Regions from separate parts of the Thermomonas mangrovi genome, predicted to be linked through region 1. Evidence: riboswitches for the same ligand, from Rfam matches in the RefSeq annotation. Region 1 holds a riboswitch; the other holds the start of a gene.
The links. Region 1 has a riboswitch for molybdenum cofactor ahead of moaA (GTP 3',8-cyclase MoaA). Riboswitches for the same ligand answer to the same signal wherever they lie in the genome.
Positions count from the first base shown of each region.

Region 2: it holds a riboswitch for molybdenum cofactor, as region 1 does, so the genes downstream of both, moaA (GTP 3',8-cyclase MoaA) here and moaA (GTP 3',8-cyclase MoaA) in region 1, are expected to answer to the same signal.

Region 1 is NZ_JAPEVV010000007.1:174,026-183,324, reverse strand. It holds gene ON759_RS11210 (alginate export family protein) at 1-417, shown strand, start outside; gene ON759_RS11205 (tellurite resistance/C4-dicarboxylate transporter family protein) at 405-1,451, shown strand; molybdenum cofactor riboswitch at 1,526-1,661, shown strand; gene moaA (GTP 3',8-cyclase MoaA) at 1,652-2,635, shown strand; gene moaCB (bifunctional molybdenum cofactor biosynthesis protein MoaC/MoaB) at 2,669-3,637, shown strand; gene ON759_RS11190 (molybdopterin molybdotransferase MoeA) at 3,634-4,893, shown strand; gene ON759_RS11185 (MoaD/ThiS family protein) at 4,890-5,150, shown strand; gene ON759_RS11180 (molybdenum cofactor biosynthesis protein MoaE) at 5,153-5,701, shown strand; gene mobA (molybdenum cofactor guanylyltransferase) at 5,682-6,245, shown strand; gene ON759_RS11170 (hypothetical protein) at 6,242-6,598, shown strand; gene ON759_RS11165 (nitrate reductase subunit alpha) at 6,665-9,299, shown strand, end outside.
Region 2 is NZ_JAPEVV010000002.1:142,511-151,809, reverse strand. It holds gene modB (molybdate ABC transporter permease subunit) at 1-186, opposite strand, end outside; gene modA (molybdate ABC transporter substrate-binding protein) at 193-960, opposite strand; gene ON759_RS04415 (molybdenum cofactor biosynthesis protein MoaE) at 957-1,448, opposite strand; gene ON759_RS04410 (MoaD/ThiS family protein) at 1,445-1,705, opposite strand; gene ON759_RS04405 (molybdopterin molybdotransferase MoeA) at 1,702-2,964, opposite strand; partial or broken gene ON759_RS04400 (cyclic pyranopterin monophosphate synthase MoaC) at 2,976-3,488, opposite strand; gene moaA (GTP 3',8-cyclase MoaA) at 3,490-4,473, opposite strand; molybdenum cofactor riboswitch at 4,467-4,597, opposite strand; gene ON759_RS04390 (GntR family transcriptional regulator) at 4,799-5,209, shown strand; gene ON759_RS04385 (ABC transporter ATP-binding protein) at 5,238-6,152, shown strand; gene ON759_RS04380 (hypothetical protein) at 6,174-7,994, shown strand; gene ON759_RS04375 (S9 family peptidase) at 8,019-9,299, shown strand, end outside.

The DNA of each region.
Region 1 (9,299 bases):
ACCGCGTACATGCTGGTGGAGCCACGGCTCGAGCGTGGCCCGCTCATCCTGAAAGCCGGCTGGGAGCGCTTGGGCGCGGGACGCGGCCGCGCCTTCCAGACGCCGCTGGCGACCCTGCACGCCTTCAACGGCTGGGCCGACAAGTTCCTGGTCACGCCCGTCAACGGACTGCGCGACACGTATGTGTCGGCGCAACGCGGGATCGAACTCGGCGGCCGCAAGGGAAAGTGGGAAGTGGCCTACCACGACTTCCGCGCCGACCGCGGCGGCAGCGGCTACGGACGCGAGCTGGATGCCTCCCTCGGCGTGACCCTGCTGCCGGGATTAGACGTGCTGGCCAAGCTGGCCGACTACGACAGCGACGGCTTCGCCCGCGATACCCGCAAGCTATGGCTGCAGGTGGAATGGTCGCTCTGACGGAACCGCGCCACGGCCTGGCCGGCCTGCATCCGGGCAACTTCGCGCTGGTCATGGCCACCGCGATCCTGGCCCAGAACCTGCGAGTGCAGGGCTTGCCGCGCCTGGCCATCGCCCTGGCTGCGTTCGCGGCGATTGCCTACGTGTTGTTGCTGGTGCTCAGCCTGCTGCGGGTTTTCCTGGCACCGCGCGCGGTCGGCCAGGACCTGCTGGATCCAGCGCTGGTGTTCGGCTTCTTCACCCTGGTCGCGGCCACCGACCTGCTCGGCGTGCTGGCGATGCAGGCCGGGCTACCACTGCTGGCGAAGGCACTGTGGGCGTTCGCCTTCCTGGCCTGGTGCCTGCTGCTCTACCTGGCGTTCGCCGTCCTCACCTTCCTGACCCACGAACGCAACGTCAACATCGTCCATGGCGGCTGGCTGATCGCGATCGTCGGCACCCAGTCGCTGGTCGTGCTGGGCGCGTTGCTGGTACCGGAACTGGGCGAAGCCGGTCGCTACATGCAGGTGGAAATCCACATGCTGTGGGGGTTGGGGCTGTGCCTGTACGCGATCTTCGTGACCTTGTTCTGCCATCGCATCTTCTTCCTGCAACTGACCCCGGACGATATCGGTCCATTGCTGTGGGTGGTGATGGGTGCCGCCGCGATCTCCGCCAACGCCGGGACCGCGCTCGCCTCGATCGAGGCCCCGCTGTCGTTCCTGGCAACGCAGCGGCCGTTCGTGGACGGCATCACCCTGATGCTGTGGGCATGGGCGACCTGGTGGATCCCGCTGCTGGTGCTGTTCGGGGTGTGGAAGCACGTGGTGAACCGGCGCCCGCTGCGCTACCAGCCGGTGATGTGGAGCCTGGTGTTCCCGCTGGGGATGTACGCGCTGGCAAGCGCCAGGCTGGGGCTGGCCACCGACATGCCGGCGCTGGGCTGGATCTCGACCGGGATGACCGCGGCGGCGGCGCTGGCATGGTCGCTGACCCTGCTGGGCCTGGCCCGGCATCTCGCCGGGCAATGGCAGGCGCGAGGCGCACGCGGGTGAGCCGACATGGCAACGGCCACGCTTGACCCGCGTCAATGCCGGATCCGCCGGCCGCGGATTACACTGCCCCTGCAGCTCGCGCTGCACTCCGAGTCGCATGGCCTTCGCCACCCCGGCATGGCCCGCGACCGTGGCGGCTCCGCCGCCACCCGGTGCCACTGGAAACGGTGTCGCCGCCCGCGCTTGGACAGGAGCACAACATGATGACCCTGGAGGACCGGTTCGGCCGGCGCTTCCCGTACTTGCGGCTCTCTATCATCGAGGCCTGCAACTTCCGTTGCACGTACTGCCTGCCGGATGGCTTCCATGCGCAAGCCGGGCGCCCGCAACCGCTGTCGCGCGAGGAAATCGCGCGGCTGCTGCGCGGTTTCGCGGCGGTCGGCCTGCGCAAGCTGCGGCTGACCGGCGGAGAGCCCAGCCTGCGCCGCGACCTGCCGGAGATCATCGCCTCTGCGGCGGCGGTCGGCGGCATCGACAGCATTGCCCTGACCACCAACGGCACCCTGCTCGACCGCCGGGTGGCGCGCTGGCGCGAGGCCGGGCTGACCCACCTCAACGTCAGCGTGGATGCGCTGGACCGCGCACGCTTCCGCGCCATCACCGGCCACGACCGCCTCGACGAGATCCTGCGCGGCGTCGAACTGGCGCAAGGCCTCGGCTTCAAGGCGGTCAAGCTCAACGCGGTGCTGCTGAAGGGCCTCAACGACGACCAGTTGCCCGCGTGGCTGGATTTCCTGCGCGAGCGCGACGTCAGCGTGCGTTTCATCGAACTGATGCGCACCGGCGACAACGCGGCGTATTTCCAGCATCACCACCTGCGCGCCGAATCGCTGGAAACGCAGCTGCAGGACGCCGGCTGGGCCCTGTTGCCGCGCGCGGCCGATGCCGGGCCGGCGCGCGAATACGCGCATCCCGGCTATGCAGGGCGGATCGGGGTCATCGCGCCGTATTCGAAGGACTTCTGCGCCGGCTGCAACCGCCTGCGGGTGACCCACACCGGCGACCTGCGCCTGTGCCTGTTCGGCGAGGCCGGCATCCCGCTGCGCGCGTGGCTGCAGGACGACGCCGACCGCGACCGCCTGGTCGCCGCACTGCGCGCGCAGCTCGGCCTGAAGGCGATCGGGCATCGCCTGGTCGAAGGCGAAACCGGGCTGACCTCCAACCTCTCCACCATCGGCGGCTGAATGGACGCAACCTCCCCTGCTGCTGGCTTCCACATGGCCGACGTCCGCCGCAAGCGCCCTACCCTGCGGCGCGCGGTGGCGGTCGGCGAACTGCATGCTGGGCCGGTCGGCTTCGCCGCGCTGGCCGGCAAGACCCTACCCAAGGGAGATGCACTGGCGATGGCCGAAGTGGCCGGCCTGCAGGGCGCCAAGAACGCCGCGCAGCTCATGCCGCTGTGCCATCCGCTGTCGCTGGAATACGTGGACGTGCGCTGCGTGCCGGTGCCCGAACGCCACGCGATCCGCGTGTACTGCGAAACCTCGCTGACCGCCAAGACCGGCGTCGAGATGGAGGCGCTGGCCGGCGCCAGCGCGGCGCTGCTGACCCTGTACGACCTGACCAAGCCGGTGGAACCGGCGCTGGCCATCGAGGCGGTGCGCCTGCTGTTCAAGGAAGGCGGCAAGAAGGGCCTGTGGATCCACCCGTCCGGCATGGACGAGGCCGAGCGCGCGTATTACCGCCCGCGCGGCGATGCGCGGCTGGACGGCGAAACCGTCGCCGTGGTCACCCTCAGCGACCGCGCCGCCGCCGGCGTGTACGAAGACCGGAGCGGCGCGCTGCTGGAGCAACGCCTGCAGTCGATGGGGGCGAACGTGCGCCGGCGCCTGCTGGCCGACGGCATCGAACCGCTGGCGGATGCCCTGCGCGAGGAAGCCGCGCTCGGTACCCCGCTGGTGCTGTGCACCGGCGGCACCGGCTTCGGCCCGCGCGACCTCGCGCCCGAGGCCCTCGCCAGCGTCGCCACCCGCGATGCGCCGGGCCTGGCCGAACTGTTCCGCAACGCCAGCAGCGCGCACACCCCGCTGGCGTGGCTGAGCCGCAACCGCTGCGCGCTGGTCGGCGACGGCACCCTGGTGGTCCTGCTGCCGGGCAGCCCGAAGGCGGTGGCGCAGGGCCTGGACATCCTCGGCCCACTGCTGCCGCATGCGCTGGCGATGATGCGCGGGCTGCCGCACGCATGAGCACGATGCTGTCGATGGACGACGCGCTGGCGCGGGTCCGCGCCTGCTGCGCGCCCCTGCCGGCCGAGCGCGTGGCGCTGGCCGATGCCGGCGGCCGGGTGCTGGCGACCGCGGTGGACGCACCGCGCGACCTGCCCCCGTTCGCGAATTCGGCGATGGACGGGTTCGCCCTGCGCTGGCGCGAGGGCCTCGCTGCCGGAACGGCGTTGCCGGTACTGGCCGAACAGGCCGCCGGCGACGGCATCGCCGGGCAGTCCGAGGGCGCCTGCAGCATCATGACCGGCGCGCGCGTCCCGGACGGGCTGGACACGGTGCTGCCGGTCGAGGACTGCACGGTGGTGTCGCGCGACGACGACGGACGCCCGACCGCCATCGTGTTGAACACGCTCCCGCGCCACGGCCAGCACTTGCGCCATGCCGGCGAAGACGTGGCCGCCGGCCAGCGCGTGCTGGAGGCCGGCGCGCGGCTGGACGAGGAAGCGCTGCTGGTGCTGCGCGGGATCGGGATCGGCCAGGTCGAGGTGCGCCGCCGGCCGCGGCTGGCGCTGGCCTGCACCGGCCGCGAACTGGTCGATGCCGATGGCGCCGAACTCGCGCCCGGGCAGATCACCAATACCAACGGACCGTACCTGGAACGCCTGTTCGCCGAGGCCGGCGCCGAGGTGGTCGAACGGGTCACCCTGCCCGACGAACCCGCGGCCTTCGCGACGTGGCTGGGGCGCTGGCTGGAGGCCGGGATCGAGATCATCGCCACCACCGGCGCGGTGTCGATGGGCCGCTACGATTTCGTGCCCGAGGTGCTGGCCGCGGCCGGCGCCGAACAGCATTTCCACAAGCTGAAGATGCGCCCCGGCAAGCCGCTGCTGTTCGCCACTGCGGGCCGCGGCACCCTGGTGTTCGGCCTCCCGGGCAACCCGGTCTCGTGCACGGTGGGCGCGCGTTTCTTCGTCGATGCGGCGCTGCGCGCAATGGCTGGCCGTGCGCCGGAAACGCCGCTTCTGCTGCCGCTGGCCGCCGGCGCGCGCAAGAAGCCGGGCTTCCGCATGGTCCAGAAGGCAGCGCTGGCGCTGGACGCCGATGGCCGCCTGCAGGTGCGCCTGCTGCCCGGCCAGGAAAGCTTCAAGACCGCGCCGCTGCTGGAAGCGCGCGCCTGGGCGCTGCTGCCCGAGGAGGCCCACAACCTGCCCGCCGGCACGCCGGTGCCGGTGTATCCGCTGCGCCCCGGCGGCACCCCGTTCGATGGACTGCGCCAATGAAACTCACCGTGCAACTGTTCGGCCGCTTCCGCGAGTTCAGCGCGGCCCCCGAGATCGCGCTGGAACTGCCCGGCGTCGCCACCGTGGCCGAGTTCCGTGCCGCCTTCGATGCGTGGGCGGGTGCGCACTGGCCGGGCTACACGCCGGGCCTGCTGAAGGCTTCGGCGATCGCCACCGAATCCACCCTGCTGCGCGCCGACAGCGCGCTGCCCGCGGATGGCCGGCTGGCGCTGCTGCCGCCGGTGAGCGGGGGCTGAGCATGGACGCGAACCTGCAACGGCACGCGCACGACGATGCGCGCATCGCCTGCCACGTGGTGGACATCGCGGACGGCCGGCTGGATCCGGCGGCGGCGATCGACTTCGTGTCCGACCATGCCCACGGCGGCATCGACGTGTTCATTGGCCGCGTGCGCGCGTCCAGCCACGGGCGCGCGTGCGTCGCCATCCACTACGACATGTTCGCGCCGCTGGCGCTGACCGTGTTCCGCGACACCGCCGCGGCGGCGATCGCCCGCTTCGGCCCGAAGGCGAAGTGCTACGTCGCCCATGCCCGCGGCAAACTGGCGGTCGGCGACCTGGCGGTGGTCATCGCGTTCGGCACCCCGCACCGCGACGAGGCCTTCCGCGGCTGCCGCGAGGTGATCGAGGCGGTCAAGCACCAGGCCCCGATCTGGAAGCAGGAACACTTCATCGACGGCCACAGCGAATGGAGCGAGGGTTGCTCCCTGTGCGGCCACGAAGCCTCCGCCGCCGGTGCGGATGCCGGAATGCACCAGAAGGCACATCATGGACACGCGCACGGCTGATGCTTGCATCGGTGTAGTCCTGGCCGGCGGCCGCAGCCGGCGCATGGGGCGTGACAAGGCGCTGCTTGAATGGCGGGGCAAAACCTTTATGGACCATGCGATTGCGCGTTTCCATGACGCCGGCATCGCCTCCGTGGTGGTCAGCGGGGTGCGTCCTGGACACGCCGGAATCGCCGACGTTCGACTCGACACCGGCCCGCTGGCGGGGCTGCTAGCGGTTGCCGAAGCCCACCCAGGTGCATGGCTGGTGGTGGTGCCGGTGGACATGCCACTGCTGCCGGCGACTTGGCTGTCGCGACTGGCGGAACAGCGCGCGGCTGCGCCTGCATTGCACTACCCGGGGGCACCTCTCCCGCTGGCCTTCGTGGCCGATCCTGCGACGATCGCCAGCCTGCGCGCGCGCCTGCTGGACCCGGCTGCACCACGTTCGCTGCATGCTTGGTTGGCGCACATCGGAGCATCCACGCCTTCGCCACCCCCGGGGCCGGCCGATGCGCTGCACAACCTGAATACCCCGGCCGACTGGGAGGCACTGCACCCGTGAAACTGCAACTGGATGGCCACCATCTGCGCCTGCGGCTTGACGAGGCCGAGTTGACCCAGCTCGCCACGGATGGCCAGCTGGCGGAGTGCTGGCCCGGCATCGATGGTGACGAGGCTCATTGCCGGTTGCGCCTCGATGCCGGCGCGACCGAACCGGCCTGCGCCGGCAACTTCACGGACCTGGAAGTGGTGCTGCCGCGAGCCGGGTTCCTGGCATTTGCCGCCGAACGCCCCCGCCGCGACGGATTCAACTTCCAGGCGGGCACAGTCGTGGTGTCCGTGGAAATCGATGTCCGAGACAGTCGCCGCGCCAAGGCGCACACTCTTGGCCAGGGCGACCATGGGCGTGGTTGATTCACGTCAAGGACAGCCCCTCGGCGTCCTACCAAACTGCCGCTGCCACCGGACCGGACCCATCACATGAGCTACTTCCTCGATCGGCTGAACTTCCTCAAGCCCGCCCCCGAGTCCTTCTCCGATGGCCATGGCGCCACCCGGGACGATGACCGCAGCTGGGAAGACAGCTACCGCCAGCGTTGGCAGTACGACAAGATCGTGCGCTCCACCCACGGCGTGAACTGCACCGGCTCCTGCAGCTGGAAGGTCTACGTCAAGAACGGGCTGGTCACCTGGGAAACCCAGCAGACCGATTACCCGCGTACCCGCCCCGACCTGCCCAACCACGAACCGCGTGGCTGCCCGCGTGGCGCCAGCTATTCCTGGTACCTGTACAGCGCGAACCGGGTGAAGTACCCGCTGATCCGCAGCGCGCTGCTCAAGCTGTGGCGCGAGGCGCGCAAGGACAAGGCACCGGTCGACGCCTGGGCCAGCATCGTCAGCGACGACGCCAAGGCGAAGAGCTACAAGACCAAGCGCGGCATGGGCGGCTTCGTGCGCTCCAGCTGGGACGAAGTCAACGAAATCATCGCCGCCTCCAACCTGCACACGGTCAAGCGCTGGGGCCCGGACCGGGTGGTCGGCTTCTCGCCGATCCCCGCGATGTCGATGGTCAGCTACGCCGCCGGCGCGCGCTACCTGTCGCTGCTTGGGGGCGCCTGCCTCAGCTTCTACGACTGGTACTGCGACCTGCCGCCGTCCTCGCCGCAGGTGTGGGGCGAGCAGACCGACGTGCCCGAATCGGCCGACTGGTACAACAGCCGCTACATCATCGCGTGGGGCTCCAACGTCCCGCAGACGCGCACGCCGGACGCGCACTTCTTCACCGAAGCCCGTTACAACGGCACCAAGACGGTGGCGATCACCCCGGACTACTCCGAGGTCGCCAAGCTCACCGACCACTGGCTGCATCCCAAGCAGGGCACCGACGCGGCGCTGGCCTTCGCCTTCGGCCACGTGATCCTGAAGCAGTTCCACGTCGACAATCCCTCGCAGTACTTCACCGACTACTGCCGCCAGTACAGCGACATGCCGCTGCTGGTGCGCCTGCAGAAGCGCGACGACGGCCGACTGGTGCCGGAGCGTTACCTGCGCGCCGCCGACCTCGGCGGCCTCGGCGAAACCAACAACCCCGAGTGGAAGACCCTGGCCTACGACGACGCCACCGGCGCGATCACCGTGCCGAACGGATCGGTCGGCTTCCGCTGGGGCGAGAAGGGCAAGTGGAACATCGAGGAGAAGGACAGCGCCGGCCGCGACACCCGCCTGCGGCTGAGCCTGAAGGACCACGCGGACGCCATCGAGGCGGTCAGCTTCCCTTACTTCGGCGGCATCGAGAACGATTACTGGACCGAGTCCAAGTTCGACGAGGTGCTGGAGCGCAACATCCCCATCAAGCGCCTGCAGCTGGCCGATGGGCAGGAGTGGGCAGTGGCCAGCGTGTACGACCTGCTGCTGGCGCAGTACGGCGTGGATCGCGGCTTCGGCGGCGGCAACGTTGCCAGCAGCTTCGACGACAACGTGCCCGGCACCCCGGCCTGGCAGGAGCGCATCACGGGCGTGCCGCGCGCGGAGGTGATCCGCATCGCCCACGAATTCGCGCGCACCGCCGACAAGACCCGTGGCCGCAGCATGATCATCGTCGGCGCGGCGATGAACCACTGGTTCCACAACGACATGAACTACCGCGGGTTGATCAACATGCTCGTGATGTGCGGCTGCGTCGGCCAGAGCGGCGGCGGCTGGGCGCACTACGTGGGCCAGGAGAAGTTGCGCCCGCAGTCCGGCTGGGCGCCGCTGGCGTTCGCCACCGACTGGAGCAAGCCGCCGCGGCAGATGAACGGCACCTCGTTCTTCTACTTCAACTCGAGCCAGTACCGCTACGAGAAACTGGGCGTCGACGAAATCCTGTCGCCGCTGGCCGACAAGTCCAAACACACCGGCTCGCTGGCCGACTACAACCTGCGCGCGGTGCGGATGGGCTGGCTGCCGTCGATCCCGCAGCTCAACAGCAATCCGATGCAGGTGGTGCGCGAGGCCGAACAGGCCGGCGTGGCGCCGGTGGATTACGCGGTCGGCAAGCTCAAGGACGGTAGCCTGGATTTCGCCTTCGCCGATCCCGACGCGCCGGAGAACTATCCGCGCAACCTGTTCATCTGGCGCTCGAACCTGCTGGGCAGTTCCGGCAAGGGCCACGAGTACATGCTCAAGCACCTGCTGGGTACCCGCCACGGCCTGCAGGGCAAGGACCTGGGCGAACGCGGCGCGGCCAGGCCCGAGGAAGTGAAGTGGCGCGACGAGGCGCCGGAGGGCAAGCTCGACCTGCTGGTGACGCTGGACTTCCGCATGTGCACCACCGCGCTGTACAGCGACATCGTGCTGCCCACCGCGACCTGGTACGAGAAGAACGACCTCAACACCTCGGACATGCACCCGTTCATCCACCCGCTTTCGAAGGCGGTGGACCCGGCGTGGGAAGCGCGCAGCGACTGGGACATCTTCAAGGGCATCGCACGCACCGTGAGCCGGCTTGCCCCTGGCGTGCTGGGTGTGGAGAAGGACCTGGTGCTGGTCCCCACCCTGCACGACACCCCGGGCGAGATCGCCATGCCCTACGGCGTGACCGACTGGAAGAAGGGCGAGTGCGAACTGATCCCCG
Region 2 (9,299 bases), on a different contig from region 1:
CGGGGGCAGCACCATCGGCAGGGCGACCAATGCGCCGATCGGCACCCGCCAAGGCGAACGGGTGCGCGCCAGCCACCATGCCAAGGGCATGCCGAGCAGCAACAGGAGCAGCGTGGTCAGCCCGGCGAGCTTGAGCGTGACCCACGCTGCGATGGCCCAGGCCGGCAATCCGGCGGCGGGGTCCATGGCGCCTCAGTCGTATCCGCGGGCGCGGATCCTGGCGCGCCCCTCGGGGCTGCGCAGGTAGCGCAGGAAGCCGGTGGCGGCGGCGTTGCCCTCGCCATGGGCCAGCAGCACCGCGCTTTGCACGATCGGTGCATGCCAGTGTGCGGGCACCTCCCATGCCGATCCCGGCGTGCGCCGGCGCGCCTGCAGCACCAGCGAACGCGGCACCAGGCCGAGCGGCGCGGCGCCGCTGGCCACGAATTGCATCGCCTGGCCGATGTTCTCGCCCATCACCAGCCGCGGCTGCAGTTCCTGCCAGCGGCGCACGTGCTGCAGGACGTCGCGGGCGGCGACGCCGTAGGGCGCCAGCGCCGGATTGGCGATCGCCAGCCTCGGGATGCTGCCCTTGCGCAGGAGCGCCTCGCCGTCGCGGACCAGCCCGGGGTCGCGGCTCCAGAGCACCAGCCGGCCGGTGGCGTAGTCGAAGACGGTATCGCCGCGCGCCAGTCCCTCCGCGACCAGGCGCCGCGGGGTGGCGGCATCGGCCGAAAGCAACGCGTCGAAGGGGGCACCGGCATGCACCTGCGCATACAGCTTGCCGGTCGAGGCTGCGCTGACCTCGATGCGGTGCCCGGTGCGCTTGCCGTAGTCCGCGGCCAGGACGCGCGCCACATCGGCGAAGTTCGAGGCCACGGCAATCCTGGCCCGCACCGGCTTCGGTGCCTGCGCGAGGGCATGCAGCGGCAGCAGCACGGCCAGCAGGCAGAGGGCGGCGCGGCGGCGCATGCGGATCATGCGCCCTCCCGCCCCGTCGCGGCGTCCGCGGCGATCAGGGGCGTGCCGTCGCTCCACGCCGCACCACCGTCGCTGAAGTGCTCCTGCTTCCAGATCGGTGCCTGGTGCTTGACCGCCTCGATCGCCTGCCTGCAGCCACGGAACGCGGCATCGCGATGGGCCGACGCGAAGGCGACCACCACCGCGAGGTCGCCCACGGCGAGCTTGCCCTTCGCATGCGCGATGTAGCACCTGGCCTGCGGGTCGTGCGCCTCGATCGATGCCTCCGCCGCACGGCGGAACACCGCCAGGGCCAGCGGGTCGAACATGTCGTAGTGGATGCCGACGCATTGGCGGCCCTGGCTGCGCGTGCGCACCCGGCCGATGAACACGTCGATGCCGCCGAAGGCATCGTCGGACACGAATGCGATCGCGTCGCGCGGATCCAGCGCGGCGTCCGCGATGTCGATGACGTGGCAGGCGATCCGGTCTTCGCGTTGCATGCTCATCCTCCGCTCACGGGCGGCAGCAGGGCCAGCCGGCCGTCCGCCGGCAGCGGGGTGCGCGGATGCAGCAGGGTGGTGTCGGTGGCGATCGCGGAGGCCTGCAGCAGGGCGATGGCCGCGTCCGGCCAATGCGCGCGTGCCCAGGCCTCGAACCCGGCGCGGAACTCGGCGGTGGTCGTGACCCCGGGGAGCTCCAGGTGGAGTTCCGGCGCATCGGCGAAGTCGCGGAAACGGCCGAACAGTTGCAAGGTGATGTTCATGCGGGCGAGGCGTCGAGGCAGGAGGTTGCGCCGGGGCGCAGGGGGTGGACCGCCACCAGACACCCGGCCTGCAGGTGGGTGTCGTCTTCCGGGAGCATCGCCCACGCGCGCGCCTCCAGCAGCGGCGCGGTGCGGAAGCTTTCCTGGCCCGCCAGCAAGCGCACCGACAGGCGCCCGTCGGCGGACAATGCCAGCGCTGCCTTCTGCACCAGGCGGATGCCCGGCTTCTTGCGGACGTCTGCGGCGAGCGGCAGTTGGACCGGGGTTTCCGCGGGGCGTCCGGTCATTCCCCGCACCGCGGCATCGATGAAGAAGCGGGCGCCGATCGCGCTGGAGATCGGGTTGCCAGGCAGGCCGAACAGCAGGCTGCCGCGGCCGGCGGTGGCGAACAGCAGCGGTCGCCCGGGCCGCATGCGCAGGCTGTGGAAGCGCACGTCGGCACCGAGCGACGCCAGCACGTCCGGCACGAAGTCGTAGCGTCCCTTGGAGACCGCGCCGGTGGTCACCACCAGCTCGATCCCGTCGGCCAGCCAGCGCGCAAGCACGGGTGCGAGCGCCTCAGGCGAGTCGGTGACGGTGACCCGTTCCACCACGTCGGCGCCGGCCTCGGCCAGCAGGCGTTCGAGGTAGGGGCCATTGGTATTGGCGATCTGGCCCGGGGCGAGTTCGGCGCCATCGGCATCCACCAGCTCGCGGCCGGTGCAGGCCAGGGCGAGGCGCGGCCGGCGGCGCACGAGCACGTTGCGCAGCCCGATCCCGCGGAGGACCATCAGCGCCTCTTCGTCGAGCCGGACGCCCGCGGCCAGCACGTGCTGGCCCGGGGCGACATCGCTGCCAGCGCGGCGCACGTATTGCCCGGCAGCGGGCAGCGCCACCAGCGCGATCCGCGTCGGGCGCCCCTCGGCATCGCGCGACAGCACCCGGCAATCCTCGACCGGCACCACCGTGTCCAGCCCGTCCGGCAGCCGCGCACCGGTCATGATGCTGCAGGCGTCGGCCGCTTGCCCGGCGATCCCGTCCCCGGCCGCCTGCTCGGCGATCACCGCGAGTTCGCTGCCGGCGGCGAGGTCCGGGGTCCAGCGCAGCGCGAACCCATCCATCCCGGCGTTGTCGAACGGCGGTAGCGGGCGCGGAGCCTCCACGGGCGCCGCCAGCACGCGCCCTGCGGCGTCCACCAGCGCCACTGCTTCCGCCGGGAGCAGCCGGCAGCAGTCGCGGATCGTCGCCAGCGCGGCGTCGAACGCCAGCGGCTCGTTCATGCAGCGGGTGCCGGGTCGTGCGGCCGGTAGTGGGCCAGTTCGGCGGCGTCCATGCCGTCGGGGTGGAACCACACGCCTTTCTTGCCGCCGGCCTTGAACAGCAGCCGCACGGACTGCAGGGACAGTGCCGGTTCGACCGGCTTGGTGAGGTCGTACAGGGTCAGCAGGGCCGCGGTCGCGCCGGCCAGGGCTTCCATTTCCACGCCGGTCTTGGCGGTCAGCGCCGCTTCGCAGTAGACGCGGATCGCCTGGCGTTCGGGCACGGCGACGCAGCGCACGTCGACGTACTCCAGCGCCAGCGGGTGGCATAGCGGCATCAGTTGCGAGGCGTGCTTGGCACCCTGCAGGCCGGCCACCTCCGCCATCGCCAGCGCGTCGCCCTTGGGCAAGGTGCGGTTCACCAGCGCGGCGTAGCCGACAGCGCCGGCATGCAGCTCGCCGACCGCGACGGCGCGTCGCGCGGTGGCCTGCTTGGCGCGGACATCCGCCATGTGGAACCCGGACGCAGGCGTGGTCGCGCGCATGTCAGCCACCGATCGTGGACAGGTTGGGGGTCAGGCCCGTCTCGCCTGCATGCAACTGGTGGCCGATGGCCTTCAGCCCGAGTTGCGATTGCAGCGCCGCGGCGAGGCGGTCGCGGTCGGCATCGTCCTGCAGCCAGGGGCGCAGCGGGATGCCGACGTTGCCGAACAGGCACAGCCGCAAGTCGCCGGTGTGGGTCACCCGCAGTCGGTTGCAGCCGGCGCAGAAATCCTTCGAGTAGGGCGCGATGATCCCGATCCGCCCGGCAAAGGCGGGATGCGCGTACTCGCGCGCCGGGCCGGCGTCGCCGGGCCGCGGCTGCAGCCGCCAGCCGTCGGCCAGGAGTTGTTCCTCCAGCGCGCTGGCGCGGAGGTGGTGGCGCTCGAAGTACGCGGCGTTGTCGCCGGTGCGCATCAGTTCGATGAAGCGGACGCTGACCGGATGGTCGCGCAGGTAGTCCCGCCACGCCGGCAGCTGGTCGTCGTTCAAGCCCTTCAGCAGCACCGCATTCAGCTTGATGGCGCCGAAGCCAAGGCCGTGCGCCAGGTCCAGGCCACGCAGGATCTCCGGCAACCGGTCATGGCCGGTGATCGCGCGGAAGCGCTCGCGGTCGAGCGCATCGACGCTGACGTTGAGGTGGGTCAGCCCGGCCTCGCGCCAGCGCTGGACCCGCTTGTCGAGCTGGGTGCCGTTGGTGGTGAGGGCGATGGTCTCGATGCCGCCCACCGCCGCGGCGCTGGCGATGATTTCCGGCAGGTCGCGGCGCAGGCTAGGTTCGCCCCCTGTGATCCGCAACTTGCGCAGGCCCACCTGCGCGAAGCCGCGCAGCAGGCGTGCGATTTCCTCGCGAGACAAGGGCGCCGGGCGCTGCTTCGCGCCCAGGTAACCGTCGGGGAGGCAGTAGCTGCAACGGAAGTTGCATGCCTCGATCACCGAGAGGCGCAGGTACGGGAACGTGCGGCCGAAACGGTCCGCCAGCAACGCCATCGTGTTTTGCTCCTTTCCAAGCACGGGGGGCGATGCCGTTTCCAGCAGCACCGGGTGGCAGGGACGCCACGGTCGCCGGGCCATGCCGAAGCGAAGGCCCTGCGACTCGGAGTGCAGCCGGGGCTGCCGGCGCAGTGTAGTGCAGGGATCGGCCGATGTGGTGGGCCGGATACAGCGCTACCGCCCCGGCATCCCGCCGCGCGCCGGGCTCCTGCCGCGGAATCGACGGTTCGGACCGCGATCGCCCCGGTTCGTCGCAGACCAGCTTGACCGGCGCGGGCTGTTCGCACTGTACTAGCGCAAATAGTACAGATAGGACGACGCCATGGCCCGCACCAGTCCATTGATGATCCAGGTCGCCACCGGCGATCCGCGCCCGATCGGGCGGCAGATCGTGGATGCGGTGCGGATGAAGATCGCCACCGGCGAACTCGGCGCCGGTGACCAGCTGCCCAGCGTGCGCGGGCTGGCCCAGCAGCTGACGATCAATCCCAACACCGTGGCCAAGGCTTACGCCGAGCTGACCACTGAAGGCTGGCTGGAATCCCGGCAGGGCATGGGCCTGTACGTGGCGACCCCGCGCCAGCGCCTGTCCGACGACGAACGCGAACGCCGCCTGGACGACGCCATCGGCCGCTTCGTCAACGACGTGATCCCGCTCGGCTACCCGCCCGACGAGGTGCAGGCGCGCGTCGCCGAAGAATTTCGCCAACTGGCTCCCCGGAAGATCGCCTGAGCGCGATTGACAGACATCGAGCACCCACATGAACCCAAGCAACGACTGCGTCATCGAGACCCGCGCGCTGAGCAAGCGCTACGGTCGCAAGCTGGCGCTCGACCACCTCGACCTGGCGATCCCGCGCGGCCGCATCCACGCCATCGTCGGCGCCAACGGCGCCGGCAAGTCCACCCTGTTCCGGATCCTGATGGGCTTCCTGCCGCCGACCTCGGGCGAGGCGCGCATCCTCGGCCGCGACAGCCAGTCGCTCACGCCGCAGGACCGCGCGCGCATCGGCTTCGTCAACGAAGAACACACGCTGCCGAACTGGATGCGCGTGTCGCAGGTGACGACGATGCAGAAGCACCAGTACGCGCGCTGGAACCAGCAGGCGTTCGACAGCGTGATCGGCCACTACCACGTGCTGCCGGAGCAGAAGGTCGGCCAACTGTCGCGCGGGGAGCGGGCCGGCTTCAACCTCGCGCTGGCGTTGGCGCAGCGGCCGGAACTGCTGGTCCTGGACGAGCCGACGCTGGGCCTCGATGTCGTGGCCAAGCGCGCGTTCCTGGAGTCGCTGCTGTACAGCAACGCCGCCGACGACTGCACGGTGGTGTACTGCTCGCACCAGATGGAGGAGATCGAGCGCGTCGCCGACAACCTCATCATCCTCGAGCGTGGGCAACTGAAGCACATGTCGGCGCCGGAAGACTTCACCGCGCGGGTCAGCCATTGGGTGGCCGACGTACCGTTCAAGGGCCCCGAACTGCACACGGTGCCGGGCCTGCTGGAAGCGCAGCGCCTGGATGGCCTGCACCACTACCTGGTGCTGGACCAGGACGCCGGTTTCGAACGCTTCCTGCGCGAGGCCGGCGCGCGCAACGTGCAGTCGATGCCGGTCAGCCTGGACCGCGCCGTCAACGCCTTCCTGGCCAAGAACCACGCGGCGCCGGCTGCGGCCTGACGCACGCAAGAGGACCAACACATGATCGATCTGTTCAAGGGCGAGCTGCTGCGCTTCCGCCTGTGGGCCATCGCGGCATTCCTCGCCAACCTCGTGGTGCTGGGCTTCCTCAGCCGCATGGTGGACATGGCCCAGCAACCCATCTTCGTCTACCAGATATTCGCCGCGGTGTACGCCGTGGCCGGCGCCCTGCTGGGCCTGTACCAGATGGGCAGCTACCGCAAGCCCAACCAGTGGCTCAACCTGCTGCACCGGCCGATGCACCGGCTGCACGTGGCGGGCGCGTTGACCGGCGCCGGCGCGCTGTTGTTGTTGCTCTCGGTGGCGGTGCCGATCCTGCTGGTCGCCGCCTACCAGGACGGACTGACCGCGCGCGTGGTCGACACCCGCCACTGGCTGCTGCCGGTGGCGGCCTGGCTGATCGCGGTGTCCGGCTACCTCGCCGGCGCCTACGCGATGGTCGGCAACCGGCGTTATTCGTTCGCCGCGTTCCTGCTGCCCAACCTCTTCCTGTATGCGCAGGCATCGGGCGTGGCGATGCTGGGCGTGCAGTGCGTGGTGATCGTGTTCCTCGCGGCGATACTGGCGATCGCGTTCAAGCCGGATCCGGCCACGCAGCCGCGCAATCCCGTGGCGGTGCTTGCGGTCGCGCTGCCGGTGCAGCTGGGCGCGTATTTCCTGGCCTGGATGCTGGGCTATGGCGTCGAGGTGCTGTGGACGGTCACCGGCACGCATCCGCTCAACATGCCCGTGCCGCCGAAGGGCGGCACCATCGAGGCGGATCGCGCCGAAGGCAAGGCCATCCTGCTGCTCGGCATCGAACGCAGCCGCGACCCGGAAGCCGCGCTGTGGCGCGAGCAGGTCGCCTTGTCCGACGTGTACACGACGTATCCGCTGCGGAACCTGCCGCAGCAGGGCACGATGACCAACCTGCAGCCGATGGAATTCGCCGACGGCGACAACAACCTGTTCCTGGTGTACAGCCACGACCGCGCGCGTTTCGTCACCCGCGGGCTGCGCGACCAGCGCCGGATCGGGGAGATGGGCGTGGGCGAGGAACAGGCGGCGTTCCCGGCGCCGACCATGCCGTACGGTGCGACCTACCTGTACAACGCGCAAGCCGCCTACCAGTACGACGGCGAGCAGCGGCGGATATTCGAGCGCATCCGCCTGCCGCGGGGCGAAGTGATGGCCAGCCCGCCGCAACCCGCCGGCGACAACATCCTGGTGCTCAGCGACCGCGCTGCCTATTTCTATCCCGGCCGCGAGGCGGTCAATGGCCTCGACCTGTTGCAGCCCTTGATGCGGGTGGCGATGCCGGCGGCGGTCGGCAACCTGAGCCGGATGGACGTGGTCGAACTGCTGGATGGCTACCTGGTGTCCTACACCTACGCCTGGGGCGTGTGGAGCGGTGAATTGCAGCATCCGTTCCAGCAGGTGCTGCGCGTGGACGGCAAGGGGCACGCGAGGGAGGTGGCGCGCCGCGCGCTGGCGATCGACCTGCCGTCCGTCTACACCAATCGCAATACCTGGCTATCACCGGTGCTGCGCGCACTCTGCCTGGGTGCGCAGGACCTGTTCGCGGCGAAGGATCCGTTGCGTGCCAGGCCGCAGCCGATGCCGGCAGCGGTCCTGTGGCTGGCCGCAGTCTGCTGCCTGCTGTCGCTGCTCGGTGCGCTCTGGCTCACGGCACGCCAGTCGCATGCGCCGCGCGCGCGCTGGGCCTGGGTCCTGCTGTGCGGCGTGGTCGGTTTGCCGGCGCTGGCCAGCTTGTGGCTCCTGTATCCGCGCCGCGAACGCCTGCCGTTGCCCGGATCGCAGGCACCGCAGGCCGCGGCCTGAGCGGACAGGGACGAGGACTCGACGATGACCATGCTTCGACACCTGTGCGGCCCGCTGGCGCTGTGCGCCCTGTTGCTTGCGCCCCGCACGCTGCCCGCGCAGGAGGCAGAAGGGCTGCGCGCCGCGGAAGCCGAGCAACGCGCGTTGCCGCGCGCACCGCGCCTGCCACGCACGGCCTTCCTCGAGAATCGCACCCTCGTTGCCGCCGCGCTGTCGCCGGCCGGCGATGCGGTCGCCTACCTGCGCGAACGGAAGGCGTCGCGCGCGCTGTGGCTGCTGCCGGCGGATGGCGGCAGGGCGCGCATGCTGGTGGGGGCCACCCAGGCCGAACAGGTGACGTGGTCGCGCGATGGTCGCTGGATCTTCCTGCGCGGCCCGCGCGCGCTGGGCATCGTGGGTGTGGATGGCCGAAGCGGCGTGCGGGTGCCGCTGGGCGGCAGTGAACGTCGCCGGGTGATGAAGCTGGACCCGTCGCAACCGGCCGCGGTGTTGCTGCGCGAACGGGTCGCCATCGACAATGGCGAGCGCTGGCGGATCGTGCGCATGGACGCGCGCGGCAAGCGCACCCTGCTGCGCGAGGAGGCGCGCTGGGTCCACGATGTCGCGCTGGATGCGCAGGGCCGCATCGTCGCGCTGGCCCGCTTCGAGGGCGACCACGATGCGCTGTACCGCGTGCGGCCTGGCGGCACGCTGCATCAAGTCCTGCGCCTGCGGCCGATGGAGCGGATCGAGCTGCTGGCCGCGTTGCCGGATGGCAGCCTGTTGATGGCAGGCAATCCCGGGGGAGACTTCAGGCGCGTGCTGCGCCTCGATGCGAACGACCGACTGCAGACCCTCCACGAGGATCCGCGCGCCGAAGCCGATCTCGACGAGGTGGTGCTCGATCCGCGCACGCAACAACCGCTGGCGGCGAGCTACCGCAGCACTGCCGCCGCGACCCATGGCATCGGCGATGCGCAGGCCGTGGTCGCGGACATCGCGCGCAGGTTCCCGGGCCGTGACATCGCCCTGCAAGCGGGCAGTGGTCGGTCCGCGCGCTGGCTGGTGAGCGAACGCGCGGCCACGTTGCGCGACCCGCGCTGGTGGTTGTACGACCCGCGCAACGGCACCCTGCGACGCATCCTGGACGACCCCGGCATCACCGCGAACGCGCCGCCGGAAGCCGCGTTGGCGCGCAAGCTCGCGATCTCCTACACCGCGTCCGACGGCAGGCGCGTACATGGCTTCGTGCTGCTGCCGCCGGGCGTGGACGCCGCGCGCGCGCCGCTGGTCGCGCAGGTGCACGGCGGCCCGATCGACCACTTC